DNA from 2 places in the Neorhizobium sp. P12A genome. Region 2 is predicted to be linked to the other one. Evidence: predicted binding sites of a transcription regulator. Region 2 holds the regulator's gene; the other holds the start of a gene.
What was found. The regulator PhoB, encoded in region 2, activates phosphate uptake and scavenging genes when phosphate is short. The targets are predictions, from matches to a motif close to TGTCATNNANCTGTCAT.
Positions count from the first base shown of each region.

Region 1: a site for PhoB is predicted at 7,961-7,977, ahead of DTW90_RS13870 (NAD-glutamate dehydrogenase). Genes of this name have one in related genera too.

Region 1 is NZ_QOVX01000003.1:433,532-448,663, reverse strand. Features, by position in the region: gene DTW90_RS13905 (DUF2735 domain-containing protein) at 383-595, opposite strand; gene DTW90_RS13900 (glutamine synthetase beta-grasp domain-containing protein) at 1,018-2,052, shown strand; gene DTW90_RS13895 (aspartate-semialdehyde dehydrogenase) at 2,444-3,478, shown strand; gene DTW90_RS13890 (lytic murein transglycosylase) at 3,702-4,520, shown strand; gene DTW90_RS13885 (GGDEF domain-containing protein) at 4,633-6,234, opposite strand; gene DTW90_RS13880 (carbonic anhydrase) at 6,326-6,967, opposite strand; gene pdxY (pyridoxal kinase PdxY) at 7,033-7,908, opposite strand; gene DTW90_RS13870 (NAD-glutamate dehydrogenase) at 8,181-12,968, shown strand; gene DTW90_RS13865 (MFS transporter) at 13,006-14,391, shown strand; gene DTW90_RS13860 (phosphatase PAP2 family protein) at 14,321-15,132, opposite strand, start outside.
Region 2 is NZ_QOVX01000002.1:465,692-480,823, forward strand. Features, by position in the region: gene pstB (phosphate ABC transporter ATP-binding protein PstB) at 1-684, shown strand, start outside; gene phoU (phosphate signaling complex protein PhoU) at 730-1,443, shown strand; gene phoB (phosphate regulon transcriptional regulator PhoB) at 1,474-2,157, shown strand; gene DTW90_RS08340 (GcrA family cell cycle regulator) at 2,228-2,752, opposite strand; gene DTW90_RS08345 (aspartate aminotransferase family protein) at 3,178-4,377, shown strand; gene argF (ornithine carbamoyltransferase) at 4,450-5,367, shown strand; gene DTW90_RS08355 (Hsp33 family molecular chaperone) at 5,470-6,459, shown strand; gene apaG (Co2+/Mg2+ efflux protein ApaG) at 6,465-6,857, opposite strand; gene DTW90_RS08365 (O-succinylhomoserine sulfhydrylase) at 7,094-8,278, opposite strand; SAM riboswitch at 8,324-8,402, opposite strand; gene DTW90_RS08370 (2'-deoxycytidine 5'-triphosphate deaminase) at 8,476-9,570, shown strand; tRNA gene DTW90_RS08375 (tRNA-Gly) at 9,628-9,701, shown strand; gene DTW90_RS08380 (hypothetical protein) at 10,088-11,200, shown strand; gene DTW90_RS08385 (acyltransferase) at 11,510-12,064, shown strand; gene DTW90_RS08390 (methyl-accepting chemotaxis protein) at 12,170-14,185, opposite strand; gene DTW90_RS08395 (low molecular weight protein tyrosine phosphatase family protein) at 14,643-14,963, shown strand; gene DTW90_RS08400 (glycosyltransferase family 2 protein) at 15,024-15,132, opposite strand, start outside.

The DNA.
Region 1 (15,132 bases), on a different contig from region 2:
CCGAACCGGGCACGGCTGCCCGGGGGAGGCTTGATAGGAGCATTTGTCTTTCGACGGGCGCTCCATGGCTTTCACCTCTTCCGCCCTTCCCGCACGTTACGGGTCAGACGAAAGCGCCGGCTCCCGCCTGCCCGCGAACGTCTCGCGAAACACTCCGGCGACGGAAGCGGGAGGATTGTAGGCATGGTTTTGGGTAAGGGGGAAAATTGGAGGGGGATTTTTTATTCGCCGGACCGCGCGTCATCCGCGACTGTGGCGATCAGGAGCGGCAAGCGCCTTCCCGTTGTTTGTGGAATCCAGCCCACCGACAAATCTCCTCTTGGGAAAATCCGGGCGAAGCAAAGGGATTTTGGGCTACGAGGTCAATGAAGCAAATGCGTCCTTATGACAGCGGCTTGCCCTTGTGATCGTGCTCTGCATCCTCGCGGATTGCCTCCTGGTGATACCAGCAGTTCTCGAGCGCCGCATAGCAGATATCGGAGGGGTCGAGTTCGACGGGCGGGGCGGCGTTTGCCGTAAGTCCGTTCCGACGGATTGGCCTCTTCGGAAACTGATAGATCTTCGCCGATTCGCGATGGAACTGCGTCGTCATCATGTCACCTCCTTGGTGTGGCGCCGAAGCGCCGGGATGAGAATATAGCAGATCTGCATCTTGTTTGCGCGAAATGCTGCAAATATCGGCAATATTTGTCGGAAATCTGAGCATGCCGCGTTTCAGAGGGCGACGATCGATTCTTCTCGGTCCGTTTCTGCCTCTTTTTTCTGCATCCGATTCATTGTTCGGCAGATAGCTTAACGTCTCAGAAATGGCTTAAGTTTCGGTGGATGCTAATAGAATCCGCTAATGCCCACGGAATGAACAGATCGGGAATCGGCTTTACTCCGCGAATTTTTTGCATCGTGGTCTGCAATTGGCACGCAAAATGCTTCTCCTTTTCCGGCCCCTGATGACGCAGGTTTCTGGCCAGACATCAGGATTGCTCGCTCCCGGCAGCAACACGTTATGAGAGACACGCAATGACAAAGTATAAGCTTGAGTACATCTGGCTCGATGGTTACACCCCGGTTCAGAGCCTCCGCGGCAAGACGCAGATCAAGGAATTCGACGCTTTCCCGACGCTCGAACAGCTCCCGCTCTGGGGATTCGACGGCTCGTCGACCGAGCAGGCCGAAGGCCGCAGCTCGGATTGCGTACTGAAGCCGGTTGCCGTCTTCCCGGACAGCGAGCGCAAGAACGGCGTTCTCGTCATGTGCGAAGTCATGATGCCCGACGGCAAGACGCCGCATCCGTCGAACAAGCGTGCCACGATCCTCGACGACGAAGGCGCCTGGTTCGGCTTCGAGCAGGAATACTTCTTCTACAAGGACGGTCGTCCGCTCGGCTTCCCGGAAGCCGGCTATCCGGCTCCGCAGGGCCCGTACTACACCGGCGTCGGCTATAGCAATGTCGGCTCGGTTGCCCGCGAAATCGTTGAAAAGCATCTCGACATCTGCCTCGCCGCCGGCATCAACCACGAAGGCATCAATGCCGAAGTGGCAAAGGGTCAGTGGGAATTCCAGGTATTCGGCAAGGGCTCCAAGCGCGCTGCCGACGAAGTCTGGATGGCTCGCTACCTGATGCTCCGCCTTTGCGAAAAGTACGGCATCGACATCGAATGGCATTGCAAGCCGCTCGGCGACACCGACTGGAACGGCTCGGGCATGCACTGCAACTTCTCGACGACCTACATGCGCGAAGTCGGCGGCAAGGAATATTTCGAAGCCCTCATGGCTGAATTCGAAAAGAACCTGCATGACCACATCAACGTCTACGGCCCGGATAACCACCTGCGTCTGACCGGCAAGCACGAGACGGCTCCGTGGAACAAGTTCTCCTACGGCGTTGCCGACCGTGGCGCTTCGATCCGCGTTCCGCATTCCTTCGTCAACAATGGCTACAAGGGCTACCTCGAAGACCGTCGTCCGAACAGCCAAGGCAACCCCTACGAAATCGCTTCGCAGGTCCTCAAGACCATCGCTGCCGTCCCGACCGCAAAGTCGGCTGCTGCCTGATTTCCCAAGACTGACCACACGACGCAGGCCTCGTTGCCTGCGTCGTATTTTTTTGTCGCTGGGAGGCCGCCGAACCCCTGCCCACAGACGGCAAGAGCCTCCAGTCTCCCTTGACTCTTTTCCAAAAAAAATGAATACCAACGCCGGAAAAGGAAGACGTTCCATGGTTCGCTTCGAACAGATCGGCATGAGCGATCACCCGGCATATTCTGCCCGGGGGAATTTCTGTTTTCCGGTTTCCTCCAAAACCAAGGCCAAAACGACGACGAAAACCGTCTGACGTCTCTGGCCTGCCGCTCTCTCCCCGGCTCGGCTGGGGACAGGAAGACGCGATCTTGTCGCGCCTTTCCCCCTCACCGACAAGAGGAGAGAAGAGAAAGAGAGCTTTAGAATGGGTTTCAAAGTTGCAATTGCGGGAGCGACCGGGAATGTCGGCCGCGAAATGCTCAATATCCTCGTCGAGCGCGGATTTCCCGTTGACGAAGTGGTGGCGCTCGCCTCCTCCCGCTCGCAGGGCGTTGAAGTCTCCTATGGCGACCGGACGCTGAAGGTCGCCAACCTGGAGAATTATGATTTCTCCGACACCGATATCTGCCTGATGTCGGCCGGCGGCGAGGTTTCCAAGAAGTGGTCGCCGAAGATCGGCGCGCAGGGCTGCGTCGTCATCGACAATTCCTCCGCCTGGCGCTACGACCAAGACGTTCCGCTGATCGTTCCCGAGGTCAACCCGGATGCCATCACGCAGTTCACCAAGCGCAACATCATCGCCAACCCGAATTGCTCGACCGCACAGCTCGTGGTCGCGCTGAAGCCGCTGCACGATTTCGCCAAGATCAAGCGCGTCGTCGTCTCGACCTACCAGTCGGTCTCTGGCGCCGGCAAGGAAGGCATGGACGAGCTGTTCAACCAGACACGCGCCGTCTTCGTTGCCGATCCGATCGAGAACAAGAAGTTCACGAAGCGCATCGCCTTCAACGTGATCCCGCATATCGATAGCTTCATGGAAGACGGCTACACCAAGGAAGAATGGAAGGTGCTGGCCGAGACCAAGAAGATGCTCGACCCGAAGATCAAGGTCACCTGCACGGCCGTGCGCGTGCCCGTCTTCATCGGCCATTCGGAATCGGTCAACATCGAGTTCGAAAACGAGATCACGGCCGACCAGGCCCGTGACATCCTGCGCGAAGCGCCGGGCTGCCTCGTCATCGACAAGCGCGAGAACGGCGGCTACATCACGCCTTATGAATCCGCCGGCGAGGATGCGACCTATATCTCGCGCATCCGCGAAGACGCGACGGTCGAAAACGGCCTGAACATCTGGGTGGTTTCGGACAATCTGCGCAAGGGTGCTGCATTGAACGCCATTCAGATCGCTGAATTGCTGGTCAATCGCGGCCTGATCAAGCCGCGCAAGCAGGCGGCCTGAACGCGGCCGATCGGCGCCGAGTTGTCGGACAAATACGGTTTATAAACCATTACCTTATAAAAGCCCCGTTGTTTCGTTTTGAAGCAGCGGGGCTTTTGAATGCCGCTGTTGCCTTCGTGTTTCACGTCGGGTGCAAATGCGTGGTAGCTGAAACGTGATGATGACATTAGCGCCTCCGGCTGGCATGGTCCGGGGAGGTCAAGACAAAGATATGGGGACGTGGATGCGCATGGTGAAGTCTGGATGGTCGGCTCTTGCAGGGGTGTTGCTGCTTGCGGCGCCCGTCGCAGCGAACGCCGCCCAATGCGGTAACGGTCCGGCCGGCTTTCCGGCCTGGGTCGAGCAGTTCAAGCAGGAAGCAGCAGGTCAGGGCGTCAGCCGCTCGGTTCTCGACCGCGCCTTTGCCGATGTCCATTACAACGTTCCGACCATCCGCGCCGATCGCGGCCAGAAGAGCTTCAAGCTGTCCTTCGACGAATTCATGAAGAAGCGCGGCGGTCAGGCGGTTATCAACCGTGGCCGCGAGTACAAGCGCGCCAACGCAGCCTTGTTTGCCATGATCGAGCGAAAATACGGCGTTCCCGCCGGCCCGATCATCGCGATCTGGGGCATGGAGACTGGCTTCGGTGGCTTTATGGGCAACCAGCCGACGATATCGTCCGTTGCGACGCTGGCCTATGACTGCCGCCGCTCTCCCTATTTCACCGATCAGCTCTACGCAGCCCTGCAGCTCGTCGGCGAAGGCTACCTCAGCCCCAACGCCCGTGGCGCGACGCATGGCGAGATCGGCCAGACCCAGTTCATGCCGCGCAACGTCGTCAATTTCGGCGTCGATGCCGACGGCGATGGTCGAGTGGATCTTGTCGGCTCCAAGGCCGACGCACTGGCCTCCACGGGGAATTTCCTGCGGGGACACGGGTGGCGCCCCGGAGCCGGCTATCAGCAGGGCGAGCCCAACTTCGCCGCGATCGCCGGCTGGAATGACGCCATGGTCTACCAGCAGGCCCTCGCCTATATCGGCCAGCAGATCGACGGTCGCTAAGGCTACAGCCCTTCCGCTTTTCTTCGGATAGCGGAAGCGCCTCATCTCTTTGATTTGACGCGATTCCGAACGCAAAACCCTGTGACGCTTTTGCTGGAATTGCTCTGGGTCGTCAGGCCGGCCGCGAGCGGCGGCCTGCTTCCGGCGATGCGGATTGTACGCTGCCGCTGGAAACCCGGTTTCGGCCCGCTGCCTTTGCGGCGTAGAGGGCGAGATCGGCCCGTTTGACGAGATCTTCGAAATTGACCGATGCCGCGGAATGCGTGCGGCCGGCGCAGCCGAAGCTTGCGGTGACTTTCAGCTCTTCGCCGCTCGGCAGAATGAACGAGGCTGCCTCGACCGCTTCCCGTACCCTTTCGGCTACGCTGGCGGCTACCTCGGGCGTGCAGTCCGGCAGGAATGCCATGAATTCTTCTCCACCATGCCGGACCAGCAGATCGAAGCCGCGGAAATTCTGCTTGGCGATATCGGCGACCTGCCTGAGGACGATGTCGCCCGCGTCATGGCCGTGGACGTCGTTGATCCGCTTGAAGTGATCAAGGTCGAACAGCACGATCGAAAACCAGCGCGATCTGCTCGATGCCTGGGTCACCAGCGCCTTGGCGGCAAATTCAAAGCCGCGGCGATTGTAGAGGCCAGTTAGCAGGTCCGTCTGCGCGGCATCGCGCAGTTCGCGGACCAGCGTCTCGCGCTCGCGGGTCAGCCTGTCTACCAGATTTATACCCTTGGCTGCGAGACCGGCGATGATCGCGACCAGGATGAGGAGCGCGAGCGAGAGGCCGACAACAGCCATCATGTGGCGGTCGGACCGCGCCGACAGCGTCTGTCCCGTCGTCCGCAGATTGTCGGTCAGCAGCATGATCTTGCTACGAAGGAAGGACAGGCGCGTCTGCTGGGTCATGATCCAGCTGTCGCGCAGGCCGAGCGTCGGCTTCAGGGCGCCCGTCAGGATCGCGTGCGTGAAGATCTCGGCTGCCTGCTGGTCGGGCTGGCGCAGGAACCGCAGCACGTCGCGGATGACCGCCGATGATGTCCTAAACTGCAGGCGATCCATTCCGGAGCGGCGCAGGATATCGCCCTGGACCAGCTGGTCGTGCGACGTGGCGGAAAATTCCGATTGCGCCAGATAACGGGTACCGAGGGCATTGACCACCATCTCGCCGTGGTAGGTCAGCAGCATGCTGAGGAGGTCGCCGGATTTCCTCAGAAGCACGGGGTCATGGATGCGCGCGGAGAGCGAACCGCCGATGCCGAGCTGTTTGAGGGCCGCCCGGCGGTAGATATATTCGACATCGGACGCCTTGCCGTAGCGTCCGGCATCGACGGCGGCGCGCAATCCTATGATGCGGCTATAGGCCATCTTCAGCTGCGACAGCTCGTTCTTCAATCCGGGATTCCGCTGATCGCCCAACGGCAGACGCGTGAAGAATTTCCTGCGTCCGTTGTCCAGCGTCGTGCGTGCGTTCTGCATCGCCGACTGGGTTTGTGCGTCGGGTGATTCAAGGAAGCGCTGCGTCGCGTCCATCTCGTCGATGATCTCGGTCGAGGCGATGGCGCCCGCCTGGGCCAAGAGATCAGCGATTTCCCGGTCGTTCTTCAGTTCGACGAATTGTTCGTAGGAGGAATGGATGAGCAGCAGCCCTTCCGCCATCATGAAAATGAACGGCAGCACGATCGCTGCGAGAACGACTTTCTTGATGGTTTCAAAATTCATCCAGAGCCCTTGCCGACAGAAATGGTCCCTTCCGCAACGTCATGCGGAGACTATCCGTTCGGCAAAATATAAAAATTCTCTTAAACAAGCCCTAAACGGGCAGGTCAGGTCGGATGAAATCGCCTGTATCGGGCTGCATGACCCAAAGTTCGCCCGTCGAAATATCGAACCAGGCGCCGTGAAGCTGCAGCGCGCCTTCTTTCTCGAGCTTTTCGATGTCGGGAAAGCTGCGAAGATTGTTGAGCGAATTGCGGATCGATACGCGCTCCAGCGCCGTCTGGCGCTCGGCAGCCGTCATGACGTCGTTGCTCTGGATCTGCTCGGCGGCGGACTTGACCAGCGACATCCAGCGACCGATGAAATCGCCGGGCGACAGCGGCTCGGCATCGGGATCAAGCGCCGCCTTGATGCCGCCGCAGCGGCCGTGGCCCATGACGACGATATCGGTCACCTTCAGCGCCAGCACCGCGAATTCGAGTGCGGCGGACGTCGAATGGAAATGGCCGTCCGGCTGGTAGGGCGGAACCATGTTGGCGACGTTGCGGATGACGAAGAGTTCGCCGGGGCCTGCGTCGAAGATGGTCTCCGGCGCCGAACGGGAGTCCGAACAGGCAATCACGAGGGTCTTCGGGCTCTGACCTTCTTCCGCAAGGCTGCGGTAGCGTTCGCGCTCATAGCGCCCGCTCATGAAGTTGCGATAACCGTTCAAAAGATAAGAAGGAAAACGCTGCATCATTTTCGATTACAGCGCCCTGCCTGCAATATCAACTGCTGCAGCGCAAAATGAGCCCGGCAAGATCAGGTTCTTCGGCGTTGGGCGGGATGCAGGAGCCGGCGCATCTGCACCATCGCCATCGGCGTCGACAGGCTGGAGGAGTCGGCGGCCAGGGTCAGCTCGTCGCTGCCGCGCTTCACCGCCCTTGCCAGAACCTCGTAGACGCTTGCCGTTGCCAGCTGCAGCGCCTTCTCCTCGTCATTGCCGGAAAGCAGCCGCGACAGGAACACGGCCGAGAGAAGGTCGCCGAGGCCATTCGGTGCATTTTCGATGGCGCGATGCTCCGCCAAGAGGGCATTCTTGCCGCTGAGATAGAGGTTGCCGATGCCTCCCGTCATCATCGGCACGGCCGAGGTGACCAACATCCGCGATGGGCCAAGCGCCAAGGCGGCCTCCATCACTGAATTGTTGTCGTCGAGCGGCGCGCCGGCCAGCCAGGCGAGTTCGTAGCGATTGGGTGTTGCCAGCGAGGCGAGCGGGATCAGATGGTCGCGGACGGCCTCAGCCGTCTGTTCGGCGACATAGAGGCCGCCCTTGTCGCCGATGACAGGGTCGCATGCGTAGAAGATATCAGGATTCTTCTCCCGCATCGCCGTCACCAGTCTTGCGACCGAGCGTGCCTGCGCGGCATTGGCGAAATAGCCGGACAGAACCCCCCTGACTTCGGGGAGCCAGCGCGCCGAGATGATATCGTCGATCGCCTGGTCGAAATCGGCTTCCGGGAAGGTCAGGCGCGTCGACTTGCCATGGCCCGGATGCCAGGGAAGCACGATGGTCGGGAATGCCCAGACGGGATGGCCAAGCGTCTCCAGGGCAAAGACTGCTGACCGGTTGCCGACCGATCCTCTGACGACATGGCTGGAGATGACGATGATGGCTCCCGCCGCAATTTCCGACATGACACGTTCTTCCGATTTGCAATGGCCGTTGATGATATCTTTGCCGCCCGGCTGTCAACAGTGCTTCATGAAGCCATGAAAACCTCATTGGATCAAAGCCGTGTCCAATCTTTCTTCTTTTCACAAAGTATGGATAGAAATCGCATACTAATTCGGAGATTTCGTAAGATTCGATCCATTTTGACCGGCGACAAGATGCCTTAGATTCTTTGCAAGTGTTTCAATCAACCTTCTGCTAGCCTGAGCAAAAATTTTATATCCGGGAGGATTCGATGGGTGCCAGAAACAACCCAAAGCGGGAAAAACAGATCGAGGCTGCGCGCAAGATTGCTGCGGCCACCGGGGACAATCACCTCGATCCGGCGATCCTCTTTAGCCGGGCCAGCAATGACGACATGGAGCGTTATACGCCGGAAATGCTGGCGCTTGCAGCCGTCCATGCGGCACGCGAACTGGCTGCCTGGAGCGGCGATGCCCCGCGTGTGACCGTCGAGACCGTTCCTAATATCGAACCTCAAGGAATTGCCGTCTCAATCCTGTCGATTACCGACCGCAACATGCCGTTCCTTTACGAATCCATCATGGGCGAGGTCACGAGCACCTATCGCGATCTCCATATGGCCGTCCATCCGATCCTGGTCATCGAAGAGGGCAAGCAACCGACGCTCTTCTCGGCCGAAGTTCCCAGCGATCCGGCGCAGCGTGTCAGCCACATACAATTGCATCTCGCTCCCCTCGGTGCGGGGCAGGCAGCGGAACTCGTGAAGCGCATAGAGACCGTGCTTGAACAGACGCACATGACCGTCTCCGACTGGAAGCCGATGCTCGCCAAGCTCGATACGGTCATCGAGGAACTATCGGCTCATGATGCCGGGCGCCGCAAGGCAGATCGCGATGAGGCGTTGGCCTTCCTTGCATGGCTGCGCGACGGCAATTTCACCTTCCTCGGCATGCGTGAATACGTCTATTCGGGCCGTGGCGCCGATGCGAAGGTCGAGCGCGACAAGGGTGCAGGGCTCGGCATTCTCTCCAATCCCGATGTTCGCGTGCTGCGCCAGGGCAAGGATGCCGTTACCACCACGCCGGAAATTCTCGCCTTCCTCGATGGTCCCGATTTCCTGATCGTCACCAAGGCCAATGTGAAGTCCATCGTTCATCGCCGCGCCTATATGGACTATGTCGGCGTCAAGCGCTTCGACGGCAACGGCAATGTCGTCGGCGAGCTGCGCATCGTCGGCCTCTTCACCTCGACCGCCTATAGCAGTGCGGCTTCCGACATTCCGCTGCTGCGGGCCAAGGTCGAGAAGATCACCGATCATTTCGGCTTCGATCCGGCGGGCCATTCCGGGCGTATGCTGGCCAACACGCTGGAATCCTATCCGCGCGACGATCTTTTCCAGATCGACACCACCTTGCTTGCCGGCTTCTGCGAGCAGATCAACGATTTGACCGAGCGGCCGCGCGTGCGCGTCCTGCCGCGCATCGACCGGTTCGATCGCTTCGTTTCCGTCATCGTCTATGTCCCGCGCGAGGAATATGATTCCATCGTCCGCGAGCGGATCGGCAACTATCTGAAAACCATCTACGACGGTCGCGTTTCGGCTTACTATCCGGCCTTCCCGGAAGGCGGTGTCGCCCGTGTCCACTTCATCATCGGCCGTTCCTTCGGCAAGACTCCGCGCATCCCGCAGGCGAAGCTGGAGGAAGTGGTCCGCGCGATTACCGCGCGCTGGAGCGACCGCTTCGAGATGCTGGCCGGGCCCAAGGCGCCTCGTATTGCCGTGAGCCAGGCGTTCAAGGAAGCGTTCACGCCGGAAGAGGCGGTTGCCGACCTTCCCGATATCGTTGCGACGTCAGGCAAGGAGCCGATCCGCATTGCCTTCTATGTGCGCACGACGGACGAGATTGATATTCTTTCGCTGAAAATCTTTCATGGGCACGGCAATCTGGCGCTCTCGCGCCGCGTACCGCTTCTCGAAAACCTCGGTTTCAACGTTCTCGCCGAGCGGACCTTCGATATCGACGTGACTGACAAGGGTGGACGGACAAGCTCCATCGTCCTGCATGATATGGAACTCGAGGCTCGCAATGGCGCCGCCATCGATCTCGACAAGCACGGATCAGCGCTGGAAGAGGCCTTCCTGTCGGCCTTTGCCGGCACGATCGACAATGACGGCTTCAATCGCCTCATCATTTCGGCAGGCCTTTTGTCCCGCGAGGTCAACGTTCTTCGTGCCTATGCGCGTTATCTCCGGCAGGCCGGCATCGCCTATTCACAGGACTACATCGCGACGACGCTCGACAAATATCCCTCGATCGCTGCCTCGATCTTCCGGCTTTTCCGCGACACGCTCGATCCGAAGCTGGGTGAGAAGAGCCGCCTGAAGAAGCTCGCCGATCTCCATCAGGCGATCGAGGCGGAGCTTGTGAATGTTCCGAGCCTCGACGACGACCAGATCCTGCGGCGCTACGTCAATGCCGTGGATGCGACGCTACGCACCAACTACTTCCAGAAAGATCCGGATGGCATGCCGAAGGCGATGTTTGCCATCAAGCTCGATCCGAAGTTGCTCGACGGATTGCCGGAGCCGCGGCCCTTCCGCGAAATCTTCGTCTATGGCGTCGAGGTCGAGGGCGTGCACCTGCGCTTCGGCAAGGTCGCCCGCGGCGGATTGCGCTGGTCTGACCGCGCCGAGGACTACCGCACGGAAGTGCTTGGCCTCGTCAAGGCGCAGCAGGTCAAGAACGCCGTTATCGTGCCTGTTGGTGCCAAGGGTGGCTTCTATCCGAAGAAGCTGCCTGTCGGAGGCACGCGCGACGAGATTTTCAACACAGGTCGCGAAGCCTACAAGACCTATATCCGCACGCTGCTGTCGATCACCGACAATATTTCCGGTACCGACATCGTCGCGCCGCCGGATACGGTGCGAATTGATGGCGACGACCCCTATTTCGTCGTTGCCGCCGACAAGGGCACGGCGACCTTCTCGGATACCGCCAACGCGCTGGCTCAGGAAGCCGGATTCTGGCTGGACGATGCCTTCGCCTCGGGCGGCTCTGCTGGCTATGATCACAAGAAAATGGGCATCACGGCCCGTGGCGCCTGGGAAACGGTGAAGCGCCATTTCCGCGAAATGGATATCGACATCCAGACGACGCCCTTCAATGTCGTCGGCGTCGGCGACATGTCGGGCGACGTTTTCGGCAACGGCATGCTGCTGTCGCCGAAGATCCGGCTGATCGCCGCCTTCGACCACAGGGATATCTTCATCGATCCCAATCCGGACATGGAGAAGACGCTCGCCGAGCGTCAGCGGCTCTTCGACCTGCCGCGCTCGAGCTGGCAGGATTTCGACAAGAGCGTTCTTTCCGAAGGCGCAATGATTATCCCGCGCTCTGCCAAGTCCGTCACGCTGACGCCGGAAGCGGCGGCCGCAATCGATATCGGCAAGAAGGTCGCAACGCCCTTCGAGATCATGACGGCGATCCTAAAGGCTCCCGTCGATCTTCTCTGGTTCGGCGGCATCGGCACCTATGTAAAGGCGGCGGTTGAGACCGATTCCGATGTGGGCGACCGCACGAACGATCCGATCCGCATTACGGCAGACGATGTCCGGGCCAAGGTGATCGGCGAAGGCGCCAATCTCGGCGTGACGCAGAAGGGCCGCATCGCCTATGGCCTCAAGGGTGGCCGCTGCAATTCCGACGCGATCGACAATTCCGCCGGCGTCAACACATCCGACGTCGAGGTCAACATCAAGATCGCGCTGGCATCCGCCATGCATGACGGCCGCCTGACGCGCGCCAAGCGCGACCAGCTGCTTGCCTCGATGACGGATGAGGTCGCCAAGCTGGTGCTTCGCAACAACTACCTGCAATCGCTGGCAATTTCGCTGACGGAGCGCAAGGGGACGGCCAACGCGCTGGAGCTTTCCCGGTTCATGAGCGTGCTGGAAGGTGCCAAGCAGCTGAACCGCAAGGTCGAGACGTTGCCCGACGACCAGACCTTTACCGAGCGCTATGCCAACAATCGGCCGCTGACGCGCGCCGAGATCGGCGTGTTGCTCTCCTACGCCAAGATCGTGCTCTTCGATGCGCTGGCCGCAAGCGAACTGCCCGACGATCCCTATTTTGCTGAGACGCTCTCCGACTACTTCCCGGTCAAAATGCAGCGCAGCCACGCGGCTGACATCAACGGCCATCGCCTGCGCCGCGAGATCATCGCAACGGCGCTCGCCAACGAGGCGATCAATCGTGGCGGTCCCGGCTTTGCCGTCGCCATGATGGATGCGACCGCTGCATCGGCTGCCGAAGTCGTCAAGGCGACCGTTCTCGCCCGCGACGGCTTCGACCTTAACCGGCTCTGGGCAGAATTGGACGCGCTCGACGGCACGGTGCCCGGCCAGGTGCAGAACCGCGCCTATGGCGAGCTCAGCCAGATCTACACGATCCTCACCCGTCTCATCCTGAAGACGGGCATGGCGAAGGGCGCGATGGAAGAAACCATTAGCCGGCTGCAGGCGGCTCTGAAGAAGCTGCGGCCACTCTTCCTTGCCAATATCCCGGCGGAATTTGCCAATGAGATCGCGGCCCGTCAGGCGGATTATCAGGCCAACGGCTTCCCGGAGACGCTTGCTGCCGAGATATCCGCCATCTACACGCTCGCCCTCGTGCCGGAGATCATGCAGATCGCTGAAAGCACCGGGGACAATCTCGCCCGGGCAGCGGAAAGCTACTTCACCGTGTCGCAGACATTCCGCGTCGGCCGTCTTCTGGTGTCCGGCAGCCGTATCGTCACCGGCGATCATTACGAAAGCCTGGCGCTGGCGCGCAGCATCGACCAGATCGCCAGTGCCCGCCGCGATATTGTCATCTCGGCGCTTAGCAACCATCCGAAAGAAAAGCAGCCGGTGCTCGCCTGGCATGCGGAAGACCGTATCCGCATCAACCGCATCATCGAGGAGCTCTCCGGGCTCAGCGAGAGCGGCGATCCCAATCTTGCGCGGATCACCGTTGCCGCCGGCCTGCTCACCGACCTTGCGCGCGACAGGGCGAGGTGACATGGTCCGCGCGGCTCATGCTTGAGGGCGGGATTTGGTGACCATCGATATCGGGAAAGAAGCGTCGGCAAGAGTGCCGGCGCGTGGCATCTGGGGATGGATGTTTTTCGACTGGGCGGCGCAGCCGTTCTTCACCGTCGTCACCACCTTCATCTTCGGACCCTATTTCGTGTCGCGGCTGACGGCGGACCCCGTTTCGGCGCAGACGACATGGAGCAACATGGCGACGATCTCCTCTGTGATCATCGCCGTTCTCTCTCCCGTCCTCGGTTCGATCGCCGATCAATCGGGTGCAAGAAAACCCTGGATCGGCTTCTTTGCCGTCATCAAGATCGCAAGCCTTTTTGCGCTCTGGGGTGCGGCGCCCGGCTCGCCGGTCATCTATCCCGTCATTTTCATGATCCTTGCCTCGATCGCGGCGGAATTCTCGATCGTCTTCAACGATTCCATGATGCCGCGGCTCGTCCCGAAGGATGATGTCGGCCGGCTTTCCAATACGGCCTGGGGGCTCGGCTATCTCGGCGGCATGATCGTGCTGATCGCAGTCGTCGCGCTGCTTGCCGGCAATCCGCAGACGGGCAAGACGATACTGGGGCTGACGCCGCTTTTCGGGCTCGATGCCAATCTCGGCGAGGATGCGCGCGTCACTGGGCCGATCTCCGCCGTCTGGTACTTGCTGTTCGTGCTGCCGATGTTCTTCTTCACGCCGGATGCGCCGCGCGGAAAGCCGTTTGGCGCCGCCGTACGCTCCGGCCTCCACGAGCTCAGGGCAACGCTTGGCGAACTCAGGCGCCGCCGCGGCATCAGCCGCTTTCTGATTGCGCGGATGATCTATCAGGACGGGGTCAACGGATTGCTGATCCTCGGCGGGACATTCGCGGCCGGCATGTTCGGCTGGGCGACGATCGAGATCGGCATTTACGGGATCGTCCTCAATGTCGTCGCGATCTTTGGTTGCCTGATCGCCGGACGCGTCGACCGCCATCTCGGTTCCAAGACGACCGTCGTCATCAGCCTTGTCATGCTGACCGTTGCAGCGATCGGCATCATCTCGACCGGCCCCGGCTTCACGCTGTTCGGGTTGGTGCCGCTCTCGACTGCGGATTCCGGCGGTCTTTTCGGAACGGCGGCGGAAAAGGCCTATATTCTCTACGGGCTTCTGGTCGGCCTTGCCTTCGGGCCTGTGCAAGCCTCCTCGCGGTCCTATCTGGCGCGTAGCGTCAGCCTCGATGAGGCCGGGCGCTATTTCGGCATCTATGCGCTGTCCGGCCGCGCCACGAGCTTCATGGCGACGCTGTTCTTCTCGCTCGTCACTTATTGGAGCGGTTCCGCGAGGCTCGGGATGGCGACGCTCATTCTGTTTCTGGCGGGCGGGTTGCTGCTGTTGTTGCCGACTCCCTATCCTGCCGATAAGGCGACCTGAATATCCGGCCCGGATGCTTCAGGCGCGGGAGAGGCCAGCCGGCAAGGCTCAGGGAAAAGACCAGGCCGAAGCGGGAAAAGACGATCGCAGTCGCATAGGCGAACCAGAAGCCGAGCGCCAATCCGGCAATGACGTCGCTCGGATAATGTACCCCGATGATGACGCGCGTCGCTGCAAGCCACAGAGCCAGGCCGATGAAGAGCGCCCTGAGACGCGGGAAGAGCAGTGCAAGCGCTGCAAAGAGCGCACCCACATGGGCCGAGTGCGCCGAGGGAAAGCTCTGGAAGAGGAAATCGCCGTTGAAGGGGTGAAGGCTGAAAATGCCATATTGGTCATAGACCAGCGGTCGGGCGCGGCCGATCGCATATTTCAAGATATGGACGGCGATGCTCGCCGACAGCACTGATATGGCGACATAGGCCGCCACTCGCTCGACATAGCTCAGCCGAAAGCGACGGCGGCCGTCGGAAAGTCGTGCCGCGGCAAAGACGCTTGCGGCCAGAACGGCACTCACCATGACCAGCACCCAGACGAGGCGGCCGAGATCGGTCACGGCATTTGCGAGCGTTATCAGATGCGGCGGAAGGGTCTTTGCAGTCTGGCCGAGTGGCGCATCGAGGATGAAGAACGCGATGGCGACGATGTTGACGGCGCTGAGCGCGTAAACCATCCATGGGATAGGCCGGCGCAGCTTGCTGCGGACGGCATAGCGGCGCGACAGGGCCTGTCGGAAAGGGATCT
Region 2 (15,132 bases):
AATATCCGCGAAAACACCGTGACGGCGCTGATCGGCCCCTCCGGCTGCGGAAAATCCACCTTCCTGCGCAGCCTCAACCGCATGAACGATACGATCGAGAATTGCCGGGTGACCGGCCGCATCACGCTTGACGATCAGGACATCTACGATACGGTGATTGATGTCGTCGAGCTGCGCGCCCGAGTCGGCATGGTGTTCCAGCGGCCCAATCCGTTCCCGAAGTCGATCTACGAAAACGTCGCCTATGGGCCGCGCATTCACGGCCTTCACAAGTCGAAGGCCGATCTCGACCACATCGTGGAGACCAGCCTGCAGAGGGCGGGGCTGTGGGGTGAGGTAAAGGATCGGCTCCTGGAGGCGGGCACGAGCCTTTCCGGCGGCCAGCAGCAGCGCCTCTGCATCGCCCGCGCGGTTGCCGTCAGTCCCGAGGTCATTCTGATGGACGAGCCGTGCTCGGCGCTCGACCCGATTGCGACGGCCAAGGTGGAGGAACTCATTCATGAACTACGGGAGAATTTCACGATCGTCATCGTGACGCACTCCATGCAACAGGCAGCCCGCGTTTCGCAACGCACCGCAATGTTCCATCTCGGCCAATTGGTCGAGGAGAACGACACAGACAAGATGTTTACCAATCCCGACGATCAGCGCACGCAGGACTACATCATGGGCCGTTTCGGTTGATGATGCCCCTGAGTGCGCTCGCCCTTTCAATATGAGGACAGAAACATGGTTTCGACACACATTCTCTCAGCCTACGACGAAGATCTGAAGTTCCTGTCGCGCCGCATCTCGGAGATGGGCGGCCTGTCGGAGCAGATGGTCGGCGACAGCGTTCGCGCCCTGGTCAACGGCGACGCTGCCCTGGCCCAGAAGGTCATTTCCGACGACGTCGTCCTTGATCACGCTGAACGCGAGATCAACGACAAGGCGATCGTCACGATCGCCCGCCGCCAGCCAATGGCTGCCGACCTGCGCGAAATCATGGGCTCGATCCGTATCGCCGCCGACCTGGAGCGTGTTGGCGACCTCGGCAAGAACACCGCAAAGCGCGTGCTCGCCGTGCAGGGCACGGGCGTTCCGCGCCGTCTCGCCCGCGGCATCGAGCATCTCTCCGAACTGGCGCTCGTCCAGCTGAAGGAAGTGCTTGACGTCTACACGACCCGCTCGCCTGACAAGGCCGTCTCGATCCGCGAACGCGACGAGGAAATCGATGCCATGTACACCTCGCTCTTCCGCGAGATGCTCACCTACATGATGGAAGATCCGCGCAACATCACCACCTGCACGCATCTTCTCTTCTGCGCCAAGAACATCGAGCGCATCGGCGACCACGCCACCAACATTGCCGAAACGATCTACTACATGGCAACCGGTGCGCAGGTCGAAGGCGAACGCCCGAAGGATGATACCGCCAATACCGTCGGTGCCGTGACGGAATAACCCCACGCCGTTGAAGGAGACCACAAACGAATGGTTCCTAGAGTTGCTGTCGTAGAAGACGAAGAAGCACTGAGCGTGCTTCTTCGCTATAATCTCGAGGCTGAAGGCTTCGAAGTGGACACGATCCTGAGAGGTGACGAGGCTGAAATGCGCCTCCAGGAGCGTACCCCCGATCTTCTGATCCTGGATTGGATGCTCCCCGGCGTGTCCGGCATCGAGCTCTGCCGCCGGCTGCGCATGCGGCCGGAGACCGAGCGCCTGCCGATCATCATGCTGACGGCGAGGGGCGAGGAAAGCGAGCGCGTGCGCGGACTGTCGACCGGCGCGGACGACTATGTCGTCAAGCCGTTCTCGACCCCGGAACTGATGGCCCGCGTCAAGGCGATGCTGCGTCGCGCCCGGCCGGAAGTGCTCTCGACGGTCCTGCGCTGTGGCGACATCGAGCTCGACCGCGAGACGCACCGCGTCCATCGCAAGAGCCGCGAAGTTCGCCTGGGACCGACGGAGTTCCGCCTGCTCGAATTCCTGATGTCCTCTCCGGGCAGGGTCTTCTCGCGGTCGCAGCTTCTGGACGGTGTCTGGGGCCACGATATCTATGTCGACGAGCGTACCGTCGACGTTCATGTCGGTCGCCTGCGCAAGGCGCTGAACTTCTCCAACATGCAGGATGTCATCCGGACCGTCCGCGGTGCCGGCTACTCCATGGAAGCGTGAGCCGTCTCCAGCTCAAAGCCAAACGAAAAACGGGCCTTGCGGCCCGTTTTCTCTTTGTGGCGATATGAGTTTAGCGGGCCGCGCGCCGGCGGTCATTTACCGGCTGATAGGCGAGGCGCTGATGGTAGGTGCAGTAGGGCGAAGAGTCCGGGGACTCGCAGCCACAGAAATAGAAATCGTCCTTCAGCGGGTCGCCGACCGGCCACTTGCATGTGCGTTCGGTAAGCTCCGTCAGGCCGAGACGACGCGAGATCGGAACGACGACGTTGGAGGCCGGACGGAACTCCATTTCCTCCATCTCGTCGACTTCGATCTCTTCCTTGAGCATGGTCGCGCCCTGCTGACGGGTAACCGTCCTGGTTGCGACGCGGGAGGCGTAGGTGGGCGCGCGCGGAACAGTGGCATTGCGCTTCGGAGCGCGTGCCGTTGTGGCCGTGCCGCCCGCTTTTGCGCGGCCCGGCAGGCTCAGGCGATGCACCTTGCCGATGACAGCGTTTCGGCTCACTCCGCCGAGCTGAGCGGCAATCTGGCTGGCGCTCAAGCCCTCGGACCATAGTTTCTTCAGCTTCTCAACGCGCTCGTCTGTCCAATTCATGACCTGTCTCCGCCTGTCGCGTTTCTCATGGCAGAATCCCTCACCATCGCCCCAAGTATATTGGAGCTGAAAACGCTCTTAAATTGTGGTGACTAGTTCCGCCGCATGCAGTCTAGTAATTGAGTTTTAACCTAGTGTGAGGCTGACTCCGTGACAAGAGTCGCTCGAATCATCTCGAATCGATTTCGGCGTTTTCCCCAACTTGCTGTTCCGCAGAGTCATTTTTGCAACATAAGAAGTTGCAAATATACCACCGCGAAACGGTCGCTCTGCCGCACCTGCTAAATCCTCAGTTTTGTTGACATCGCGGTGCGAAAAGTAAATAGTGCCAACGCCGCCGCGAGGCGGCATTTTTGATTTTTCCGGACCGGTTCTTAGTGCGAAAATCCGTGTCCGAGCATGGTTTGACCGAGGAGAATTGCGTCATGGCAACCGCCACCCCGCTGTACGACACCTATATGCGTGCTCCACTGCGGTTTGAGCGAGGCGAAGGCGTCTGGCTCATCACGGAAACCGGCGAGCGATATCTCGATTTCGGCGCAGGCGTTGCCGTTACCTCGGTCGGTCATAGTCATCCGCATGTCGTCGGCGCGCTGAAGGCGCAGGCGGACAAGGTCTGGCATCTGTCGAATATCTACGAAGTGCCGGGTCAGGAAGTGCTGGCCAAGCGCCTGACCGATGCCACCTTTGCCGACAAGGTGTTCTTCACCAATTCCGGCGCCGAGGCGCTGGAATGCGCGATCAAGACGGCGCGGCGCTATCAGTTCTCGAAGGGCCATCCGGAGAAATTCCATATCATCACCTTCGAAGGCGCCTTCCATGGCCGTACGCTCGGTACGATCGCCGCAGGCGGCCAGGCAAAATATCTCGAAGGCTTCGGTCCCAAAGCGCCGGGTTTCGATCAGGTGCCCTTTGGTGATATCGAGGCCGTGCGCGCCGCGATCACCGATGCGACCGCCGGCATATTGATAGAGCCTGTGCAGGGCGAAGGCGGTGTGCGTCCGGCCTCGCCCGAGTTCATGCGCGCGCTGCGACAGCTCTGCGACGAACATGGCCTGCTGCTGATCCTCGACGAGGTGCAGACCGGCGTCGGCCGGACTGGCAAGCTCTTTGCCTATGAATGGAGCGGTATCACCCCCGACATCATCGCCGTGGCCAAGGGCATCGGCGGGGGCTTTCCGCTCGGTGCCTGCCTTGCGACGGCGGAAGCCGCCTCCGGCATGGTCGCCGGCACCCATGGAACGACCTATGGCGGCAATCCGCTGGCCATGGCTGTCGGCAATGCGGTGCTCGACGTTATCCTTGGTGACGGCTTCCTGCAGCATGTGCGCGACGTATCGCTCGTCTTCCGCCAGGGGCTGGCATCGCTGAAGGACCGCTATCCTGATATCATCGAGGATGTGCGCGGCGATGGCCTGTTGCTCGGCATCAAGGCCGCGATCCCCTCGGCCGAGCTGCTGGCTGCGATCCGCGCCGAGCATCTTCTCGGCGTGCCGGCGGGCGACAACGTCATCCGCATGCTGCCGCCGTTGACCGTCACGGCCGAGGAAGCACGCGAAGGGCTGAACCGCATCGAGCACGCCGCCGAGAAGCTGCGCGCCGAACGCGCCAAGAAATCGGCTTGATTTTCCCGCGCCTGCTGAAGGGGCGTTGGCCCCGCAGCAGGCGTTATCAGTTTTAGGGTACAGGGCAGGACCATGGCATCACCCAAGCATTTCCTCGATCTCTCCGCCGTAGAAGCTTCCGATCTGCGCACCATCATCGATGATGCGATGGTGCGAAAGCAGGCTCTGAAGGCGGGCTCCGCCGACAAGCCGCTGGCCGGCAAGATGCTGGCGATGATCTTCGAGAAGCCCTCCACACGAACTCGCGTCTCCTTCGATGTCGGCATGCGCCAGCTCGGCGGCGAGACGCTGTTCCTGTCGGGCACGGAAATGCAGCTCGGCCGCGCCGAGACCATCGGCGATACGGCCAAGGTGCTCTCGCGTTATGTCGACGCCATCATGATCCGCACGACCGAGCATTCGCGCATGCTGGAGCTTGCCGAACATGCGACCGTGCCAGTCATCAACGCGCTGACGGATGACACGCATCCCTGCCAGATCATGGCCGACATCATGACCTTCGAGGAGCACCGCGGCCCGATCAAGGGCAAGACGATCGCCTGGACCGGCGATGGCAACAATGTGCTGCATTCGCTGGTCGAGGGCGCTGCCCGTTTCGGCTATCGCATGAATATGGCGGTACCCCTTGGTTCCGAGCCGAAGGATAACTATCTGAACTGGGCCCGCGATGAGGGCGCCGAAATCATGCTTTATCATGATGCCGACCGTGCGGTCGAAGGCGCCGATTGCGTGGTAACCGATACCTGGGTCTCCATGAATCAGGAACATCGGGCTCGGGGTCACAATGTCTTCCAACCCTATCAGGTGAATGCGGCCTTGATGTCGAAGGCCCGCAAGGAAGCTTTGTTCATGCACTGCCTTCCCGCGCATCGCGGCGAGGAGGTGACGAACGAGGTGATCGACGGCCCGCAATCCGTTGTGTTCGATGAGGCGGAAAACCGTCTGCACGCACAAAAATCGATTCTTGCCTGGTGCCTGGGCGCGATCTGAAAATATCCGGACGCTGCGTCATAAGCTGCGAACCGGCAAATGTTATGCGAGGCCGAAGGATAGGTCGGATCGCATCTCGTTTGACAGACAAGGAATAGAGCTATGACGGAAAATGCAGCATCGCTGGGCCAGTTCGATTTCGCAGGCGACGATCATGTCGTTCCCTTTCAGGTGGAAGGCCTCGACGTTCGTGGCCGCGCGGTCCAGCTCGGGCCGATGCTCGACGCCATCCTGGAACGGCACAGCTATCCGGCACCGGTTGCCCGCCTTCTGGCGGAGGCGATCGTTCTGACTGTCCTGATCGGCACCTCGTTGAAGTTCGAGGGCAAATTCACCGTGCAGACCAAGGGCGACGGCCCGGTCGATCTTCTGGTTGCGGATTTTTCCACGCCGGAGAATGTGCGCGCCTATGCCCGTTTTGACGAAGAGGCTCTGGAAAAGGCGATCAAGGCCGGCGAGACAGAACCGGAGCAGTTGCTCGGCAAGGGCGTGCTCGCCTTTACGATCGATCAGGGACGCTATTCGCAGCCCTATCAGGGCATCGTCGAGCTCGATGGCACCTCGCTGGAGGATATTGCCGGTGTCTACTTCCGCCAGTCGGAGCAAATCCCGACGCGCGTTCGTCTCGGCGCCGCCGAGCTCTTCGACCGCGATGAGGCGGGAAAGCCGCGCCATCGCTGGCGGGCAGGCGGCCTCATAGCGCAATTCCTGCCCGATGCGCCGGAGCGCATGCGCCAGCGCGATCTCCACGGTGGCGACGGAGATAATGGCCTCAGCGATCATGTCGAGGATGATTCCTGGTCGGAAGCCCGCACGATGGTCGAGACGATCGATGCCGACGAACTCACCGATCCCCAGGTCGGAACCGAGCGGCTGCTTTATCGGCTGTTTCATGAGCGCGGCGTGCGCGTTTATGAATCGCAGGCGGTCTACGATCGTTGCAGCTGTTCGCGCGACAAGCTGAAAGGCGTCCTTACCGGCTTCTCTGCCGAAGAGATCGAGGCGAGCCAGGAGGATGGCGAAATTTCCGTCACTTGCGAGTTCTGCTCGACCACCTACAAGTTCAGGGTCGACGAAGTAACCGAGGCGTAATGGCCTCAGTTCAAGGTGCGCATCAGGCCGGGTGAATCCAGCGAGAAGGCCGGGATGTCGACATCGAAGACCTCCCCGTTGTCGGCTTCCATCTGGTAATGGCCAAACATCATGCCGGATGGTGTGTCGAGCGGGCAGCCGGAGGAATATTCATAAGTATCGCCTGGCCCCAGCCGCGGCTGTTCGCCGACCACGCCGGGTCCGGTGACTTCGTCGACCTGACCGTTCTGGTCCGTAATGTGCCAATAGCGGGACACGAGACGAACGGCAACGGTCGAGTTGTTCGAGATGACGATGCGGTAGCTCCAGACATAGCGATCATCATCCGGATCGGACTGCTCCTCCAGATAAAACGGCTCGACAACCACTTCGATATCCCGTGTGAGGGCGCGATACATGCCTAACACCTTAATCAAGATATGTTACCGATATCCTATACGCCACCTTGCCCGTCAAGGAATGGAATGGTGAATAGACCCTTAACGGCGGTTTTTATGCGGCATTTCGAATATTAAGGCTAATACGCAGGGTTAACGCCGCAATCTCGCCTCTCTACAGTCCCTCAAACTGTGAAATTTTGATGATGGGGCAGTGTGGGACTGCCCGGGCTTTCACCCGGACAGTCGTTGGCTGATCAGGCCGAAACCTTGGCGAGCGCCTGTGCGAAATCCTCGATCAGGTCGTCCGTATCCTCGATGCCCGCCGACAGGCGAACGGTGCCCGGCGAAATGCCGAGTTCCGCGCGGGCCTCGTCGGTGAGGTTCTTGTGGGTCGTCGTCGCCGGATGCGTGATCAGGCTCTTGCTGTCGCCGAGGTTGTTGGAGATTTTCACGATCTCAAGCGCGTTCTGCAGCGCAAACGCCGCATCCTTGCCACCCTTCAGCTCGAAGCAGACCAGCGTTGAACCGCCGGTCATCTGCTTTGCGATGATATCGGCCTGCGGATGGTCCTTGCGGCCCGGATAGATCACCTTGGCGACCTTGCCCTGCTCGGCGAGGAAATCGGCGATCTTGGCAGCATTCTGCGTCTGCTGCTTGACGCGCAGCGGCAGGGTCTCGATGCCCTTCAGCAGCGTCCAGGCGGTAAACGGCGACATGGCCGGACCCGTGTGGCGATAATAGTCCTGCAGGTTCTCGTCGACCCACTGCTTGTCGGAGAGAATGACGCCGCCGAGGCTGCGGCCCTGTCCGTCGATGTGCTTGGTGGCGGAATAGACGACGATATGCGCGCCGAGTTCCAGCGGCTTCTGGAAGATCGGCGTCGCAAAGACGTTGTCGACGACGACCTTGGCGCCGATCTGGTTGGCGAGCTTGGCAACGCCGGCGATATCGACCACCTCAAGCGTCGGATTGGTCGGGCTTTCCAGGAAGAAGACCTTGGTGTTCGGGCGGATCGCTTTTTCCCAGTTCTCGAGGTTCCGGCCGTCGACCAGCGTGCATTCGATGCCGTATTTCGGCGCCAGCGTCTCGACTACCCAGCGGCAGGAGCCGAAAAGGGCGCGTGCGGCAACGATATGGTCGCCGGCCTTGACTTGGCAGAGGATGGCGGCGGTGACCGCAGCCATGCCCGAAGCCGTCGAGCGCGCCTCTTCAGCGCCCTCGAGCGCGCACATGCGCTTCTCGAACATGTCATTGGTCGGGCTGCCGTAGCGCGCGTAGATGAAGCCGTCGGTCTCGCCCTTGAAGCGCGCCTCGGCCGCTTCCGATGTGTCGTAGACAAAGCCCTGCGTGAGATAAATCGCTTCCGATGTCTCGCCATATTGCGAGCGGAGCGTGCCGCCGTGAACGAGTTGAGTTGCGGGGCGCCAAGTCTTGCTCATGCCATCACCACCTTCGTGATACAAAAAAACCGGTCGCAAAAGCAGACCGGTTTCAACCCGGTCTTTTTAGCCATTTGTTTAACGTGGCTGCAAGCCGACCGGCCAAATCACCACGGGATAAGATTGCAATACTGCCGTTGACCGCTTGCGTCAATTCCCTGAGTTTGGTTTTGTCTGCGGCAAATTATGGATGAGGCATGATGGCTCGCGATACAGGAATCTTGGCGGACCGCGCCATTGCAGCGCTCTTCGAAGAGGGGCGGCTGAGGACGGAAAAGGATCTCGATCTCGACCAGATTCAGCCGGCAAGCCTGGACCTGCGCCTCGGCTCCAAGGCTTTTCGGGTGCGCGCCAGTTTCATGCCGGGCCCTTCGCATCTCGTCTCGGACAAGCTCGACCGCCTGAGCCTTCATGTCATCGATCTGACTGAAGGCGCCGTGCTCGAAACCGGCTGCGTCTATATCGTGCCGCTGATGGAGCATCTCGATCTTCCCGAGAATATGTCGGCCTCAGCCAATCCGAAGAGCTCGACGGGCCGCCTCGATATTTTCACGCGCGTCATCACGGATTATGCGCAGGAGTTCGACAAGATACCGGCAGGCTATTCCGGCCCGCTCTATCTCGAAATCAGCCCGCGCACCTTCCCGATCGTCGTTCGCCGTGGCTCGCGCCTGTCGCAGATCCGCTTCCGCATCGGCCATGCCATGCTGGGGGAACCGGAATTGCTGGCGCTGCACGAGAGGGAAACGCTGGTCGCCAGCAAATTACCCAACGTGACGGGCGGCGGCATCGCGCTCTCGATCGACCTGACAGGCGACAAGGACGGCCTGATCGGCTATCGCGGCAAGCATCACACCGCCGTCGTCGACGTCGACAAGAAGAACCAGCACGACATCTTCGATTTCTGGGAGCCGCTTTACAGCCGCGGCCGCACGGAACTGATCCTGGATCCGGATGAATTCTATATCCTCGTCTCCCGCGAGGCCGTGCACGTGCCGCCGCATTTTGCTGCCGAGATGACCCCCTTCGATCCGCTCGTCGGCGAATTCCGCGTGCATTATGCCGGCTTCTTCGATCCCGGCTTCGGCCACGCCCCCGCCGGCGGCCGCGGCAGCCGCGCAGTGCTGGAAGTGCGCAGCCACGAAGTCCCCTTCATCCTCGAAGACGGCCAGATCGTCGGCCGCCTGGTCTACGAACACATGCTGGAACACCCGAGCAGCCTCTACGGATCAGGCCTCGGCTCGAACTATCAGGCGCAGGGACTGAAGCTGTCGAAGCATTTCCGCCTGTGATCTCACGTCAGCGAGCCTTGACAGCAGCGGGGAACTGTTGAAATTCTGTCTGGCAGTGCGGGTGTAGCTCAATGGTAGAGCAGCAGCTTCCCAAGCTGAATACGAGGGTTCGATTCCCTTCACCCGCTCCAGCTGCCCTCGGCCGCATTTTTTGATATTGTCCAACGAAGTGCAATAGATTCATAAAAATCAGGTAGATGCCTGCCTCGCACGATAACTCCCGTCACCATGAGCCCGCCCAAGCTTTTGAGATAGTAGAAAGCCGTCGCTTCCAAGCTCATTTCGCTGGCCTACTTTGGTGAGCGCTTTTGGACAACTAAAGCGAGAGTGTTGTCTCGATATTGATAGGTCCTCGATTGCATATAGAACGCTGATAAAAGATCAAGGCAGGAAAGACAAACCATCGTCGCTCCCTGCCACGCCATCTTTTATTTTGCCTTGCGTAATAAAGTAGAAAAACCATGGCATCTTCTAACCGCAGCCCACATTGTGGCTGAATGCCACACCCGATTGACGCGTGGCGGCGGATCTGGATATTCTTGTTATAGTTGAGGGAATTACCGTGCGGCGCGCTATTACTTCAGTTTCTATTTTTAAGGCTTTGGCGGCGTTGGCTGTCTTTGTGGCGGTCTGGATGCCGAGCAATTTCGCTTTTTCGAATCCGCTAGACGCGCCGATGCAGTTCGTCCTCATTCATGGGGACACGGCGTATTGCCGACCGAATGGCAGTTGTGCCGCGTGGATTGCCGCTGAAGGCACGATTGATCAGGATACTCCCGGCGCTCTCCAACGAATGCTGAAGAACCTCGGAAATCAAAAGTTACCCATTGTCATCAGATCGCCCGGCGGCAACGTCAATGCGGCAATCGAAATGGGAAAATCAATTCGGACCCACGGCCTCACAGTTGTCGTCGGCGGCACGCGACTGGACGGGTGCCCGACATCTGAACCCCTATGTGGCGAGGCGCGAAAAAGCTTTGACGGTTCCGGGACCGGATCGGTTTACTCAAGTGGTGCAATCTGCTTCTCGGCATGTCCATACGTTCTCGCAGGCGGGGCAAGACGAGCTTTTGACCGTTATGCGGTCGTTGGCGTCCATCAAATTACCTTTGTCTGCGATGAGACAATGACCAGATATCTCATGCGATATCGGATAGTTAATGGACACAAGCAGATCGTCTCCAAGCGCCCGGTGAGTAGCAAGTTCGTGGATGAACGCCGCTCGACCAAGTTGCCGAAGGCCTTTCGCAAGAAGATGATCGCGTATTTTGAGAGCATGGGGGTAAACAAAGGCATCGTTGATCTGGCGATGTCTGCAAGCCCAGCGATGATACATGCAATCGACGATCAGGATGCCATCAAACTTGGTTTGACGACTGATGATGCTGAGCCTCTCGAGGTTGTTATGGCTGGAACCTGTCCGAGGGAGCAGTCGCTTCCCGCCTGCGACAGCGCGGCCGCCAATGCTGTTGCGCCGCCTGCTTCGACGCCCAATCCCGTCGGACCGGACGACTTTTCGGTCAGCGCCGCCATGTTGTCAGCCTCGGGGGTTGAAGTTCAAACCAGCATCCCGAACACGAAACTTCGCCAACAGCCCGTTCCTCCGCAAAAATGGGTCCCGCACTGGTAGCTTCGGTGCCGCCTGGTGCGGTCATGACCCGCATCCCTAAGCGCAAAACATTGGGGTTGCTATCAACCTAATTGACTCTAGCGACAACGATCATTTCCCCGCACGGCGCATCGACTCGTCGAGTGCTCCTCGATAGGATAGTCCTCTGTCATTGCAGAAGATCTTAAACCTGTTGATCACCTTCACCCGCTCCAAATTTCAGCACAAGCACACTATATGAATTTGAGGACTGCAGATCAGCCAGTATCTGCCTTTCAGGTTCCCGCCAGAGAGCTATGTCAAGCTCAGCGGAAAAGGAGATCGCTTCAGTTGAGAAAGATAAGTTTAACGAACTTCTTCAGGTTGAAGGCGATTTTTACGCGCGGCGTCCTTGATATAGCAAGGAAGACGAGAATACCGCGCGGCACGACGATTATGTGGAAAGACGGCAGCGTTAAGCTTGGACAACGGGTCAAATTTCGCCGCGGCGTGGTTGTCGATGCCCAGAAGGACAGCATCGAAATCGGAAACAATGTCTCGCTGAACGACTATGTCATCCTGCTAGGACGCGGCGGGATCAAGATCGGCAATGATGTGCGGATTGCCGGACATGTGATGGTTGTTTCCTTCGATCACAATTTCGATGACGTCACCCAGCCGATCCGGATGCAGGGTGTGACCAAGAAGCCGATCGTCATCGAAGACGATGTCTGGATCGGCGGCGGCGCAAAGATACTCGGCGGCTCGCATATCGGCAAAGGCTGTGTCATCGGGGCCAATGCCGTCGTCAAGGGAGATACGAAGCCCTACGGCGTCTACGTGGGCTCACCCGCCAGATTCTTGAAGTGGCGCGGCGACACGGCCAGCAGGAACGCCGCGGAATAACCGTCACCGTCGAAGCCCGACGGAATCATAATTCCCCAAAAGAAAACGGGCGGAACACGTGGTGCTCCGCCCGCTTGCCGTGAGGCCTGTATTGCAGGCGCTATCTCAGAATTCCGTCCAGTCCGCATCCTTTGCCGGAGCGGCTGCGACAGCCGCGTTGCCGCCTCCGAAAGCACTCATCAGCTTCTGGCCGAGTGCGCGGGCCGGCGAGGCGGTGGGGCGTGTTTTGCCCTCTTCGGCGGTGCGAACGGGGGCGATAGCCGGGCGACGGACGGCCGGCCGCGGCGCGTGACCTGCGGAGGCCTGTACCGGCGATGCGCGGAAGGTCTGGCCGCCATCTGTGCCGGTCAGGCGGAACTGGGCGAGCAGCGAGGTCAGGGCCGCAGCTTCCGAGGCAAGGCTGTGGCTGGCCGCCGTGCTCTCCTCGACCATCGCGGCATTCTGCTGTGTGCCGTGGTCCATCGTGTTGACGGCCGTGTTGATCTCCTGCAGGCCGGCCGACTGCTCGCGCGAGGCTTCTGCGATCGCATGGACGTGCTGGTTGATTTCCTGCACTTCCGCCACGATCGTGTCGAGCGCCTTGCCGGTTTCGCCGACCAGGTTGACGCCGGTCTGGACATGGCCGCCCGAAGTGGTGATCAGCGACTTGATCTCCTTGGCAGCATTGGCAGAGCGCTGTGCAAGCTCGCGCACTTCCTGTGCGACGACAGCAAAGCCCTTGCCGGCCTCGCCTGCGCGGGCAGCTTCGACGCCGGCGTTCAGCGCCAGAAGGTTGGTCTGGAAGGCGATATCGTCGATGACGCCGATGATATTGCCGATCTCGACGGAGGACTGCTCGATCTGCTGCATGGCGCGAACTGCATTGCGGACGATCTCGCCGGATTTTTCAGCGCCGGCCCGGGTGCGGGCAACGAGCTGGCTTGCTTCTTCTGCGCGCTTTGCGGCGTCCTTGACCGTCGTCGTGATCTGTTCAAGCGCCGCCGCGGTTTCCTCTACGGAGGCTGCCTGCTGTTCGGTGCGCTTCGAAAGCTCGTCTGCGGAACCGCGGATCTCGTTTGCGCCGGCGTTGATGGCGCGGGCGTTCGAGCCGACCGTCTGCAGGGTCTCGTTCAGCTTGTCGACGGAATTGTTGAAATCCTGGCGAAGCGCGTCCAGATGTTCGACGAACTGCGTGTCGATGCGCGTGACGAGGTCGCCGTCGGCGAGCCGCTTCAGGCCATCGCCCAGCGCCTCCACGGCCCTTTGCAGCGAGGCGGCTTCAGAAATCCGCTGTGCCTCGCGCTGCGTACGTTCGCTTTCCGTGAGGCTGCGATCGGCGTCTGCCTGGGCTTCCAGGCGGGCGCGCTCGATGGCGTTGTCCCGGAAGACGGAGACGGCAGATGCCATCTGGCCGATTTCGTCGCCGCGGTCGCGACCGTCGATCTCGTCCCTGGTATCGCCTTCAGCCAGCGATACCATGCGGCGATGCAGGCGCGTCAGCGGCGAAGCGATCCCGGCCTGAGCGACATAGACGCCGAGCGCCATCGCGGCGAGCGTCAGCGTGCCGAGAATGCCGAGGCTCCAGTCGATCGCCATATTGACGCGGGCAGAGACGGCGTCGGCACCCTTGTTCATGCGGTCGGTCAGGGCGTTGTTGTTGGTCTGCATCTTCGGGATGAGGATGTTCATCTTGTCGTAGAGCGCCGTCATCGAGGCAGTCGCTGCCTTGGTGTCGCCGGCCTTGCGCTGGTCGGCAACCTTGGCTGCCAGATCGTTCAGCTCGTCCATCCCGGTCAGGATTTCATCCATCTGGGTCTTCTGCGCCGGAACGAGCGCTTCGGCCTGCGACAGGCGGTTCTTGGCTTCGTCGAAACGGCTCTTCGCGGCGATAGTCGCCTTGTATGCGTCGCTGCTCGGGTCGAAGGCAAGCAGCAGGCTCGTCTGCAACACTGAAGTCAGCACTGACGTGCTCGACCGTGTTCCAAGCGTTGCGGCAACCGCCTCGCGATCGAGGAAGGTGCTATAGGTCTGGTCCGCCCTGCGGAACTCGCTGACGACGTAAAGCAGGCCGATGAAGGATATCGCGCCCAGCAGAACGATCACGGAGAGAATTTTGGTCTTGATCTTAAGACTTTTGAACATGATTTGCCCATCTGGGTGTAATCGCGCCGCACGACGGAGCGCGCGGACATCAACCCGAAGGCAACGATGTGTAACGCGCGGAACCTGATGCACGCAGGTGAAACCGAAATATTGGATATCCTTGCAAACAAGGCGCAAACGACTTGCGTCATGCGATCGGTCTTGGGGCCGATGTCGTTTCGGTACAAATAGAGTCGATATTGATTAATTGAGCCCTAAGAATCCGCAGCAATAAATCCTGATAGTGATGATGTTCCCGATTTTTTGGCAGTTGGGTTGTGGATGCCGTCAGGGTGGGCGGCGGCTCTGCAGCGTGGTAGACGTTGGAACGCCATTATTTCCTGCCAGAACTCCGTAGCTAAACCACCGGGTTTCATATTTCGATGCATCCCTGAATACGTTGGTGTAATCATGGTTGAAACACGCAATACGACGTGAATTTCCATCGAGGTCCGACATCAAAAACGTTTTATTTGTATGCAGCCAGAATAAACTGCGCAGCCCGACCGCGGAGCAGGTGTTCTCAGGATGGGAGAACATCAAGGTTTCGTCCGCGGGAACGAACAACGACGCCTGCAATCCGCTGAGCAGCGACCAGATCGAGTGGGCCGATATAATATTCGTGATGGAGAAATCGCACCGCAACAAAGTTTTGCGACAATATAAGAAGTCGCTCATCGGCAAGCGGTTGGTGTGTCTCGATATCCCCGACGACTATGACTACATGGACCCGGCACTCATCCGAATACTTGAGGCAAAAATTCCAAGGTATCTCTAGCGACGGCCGCCATGGTGTGCGTTTCGCGGATAGCGTTATTACAGTATGGAGATGCCTTCACTAAGACTTCCGTACCACGGGCACATGCGGGGTCTTGTGCCAGAAGAATGGGTTGGATCGCAGCTCGAAAACGGCGCGCCACGCGGCCAGCGACACCAGCATCCAGTAG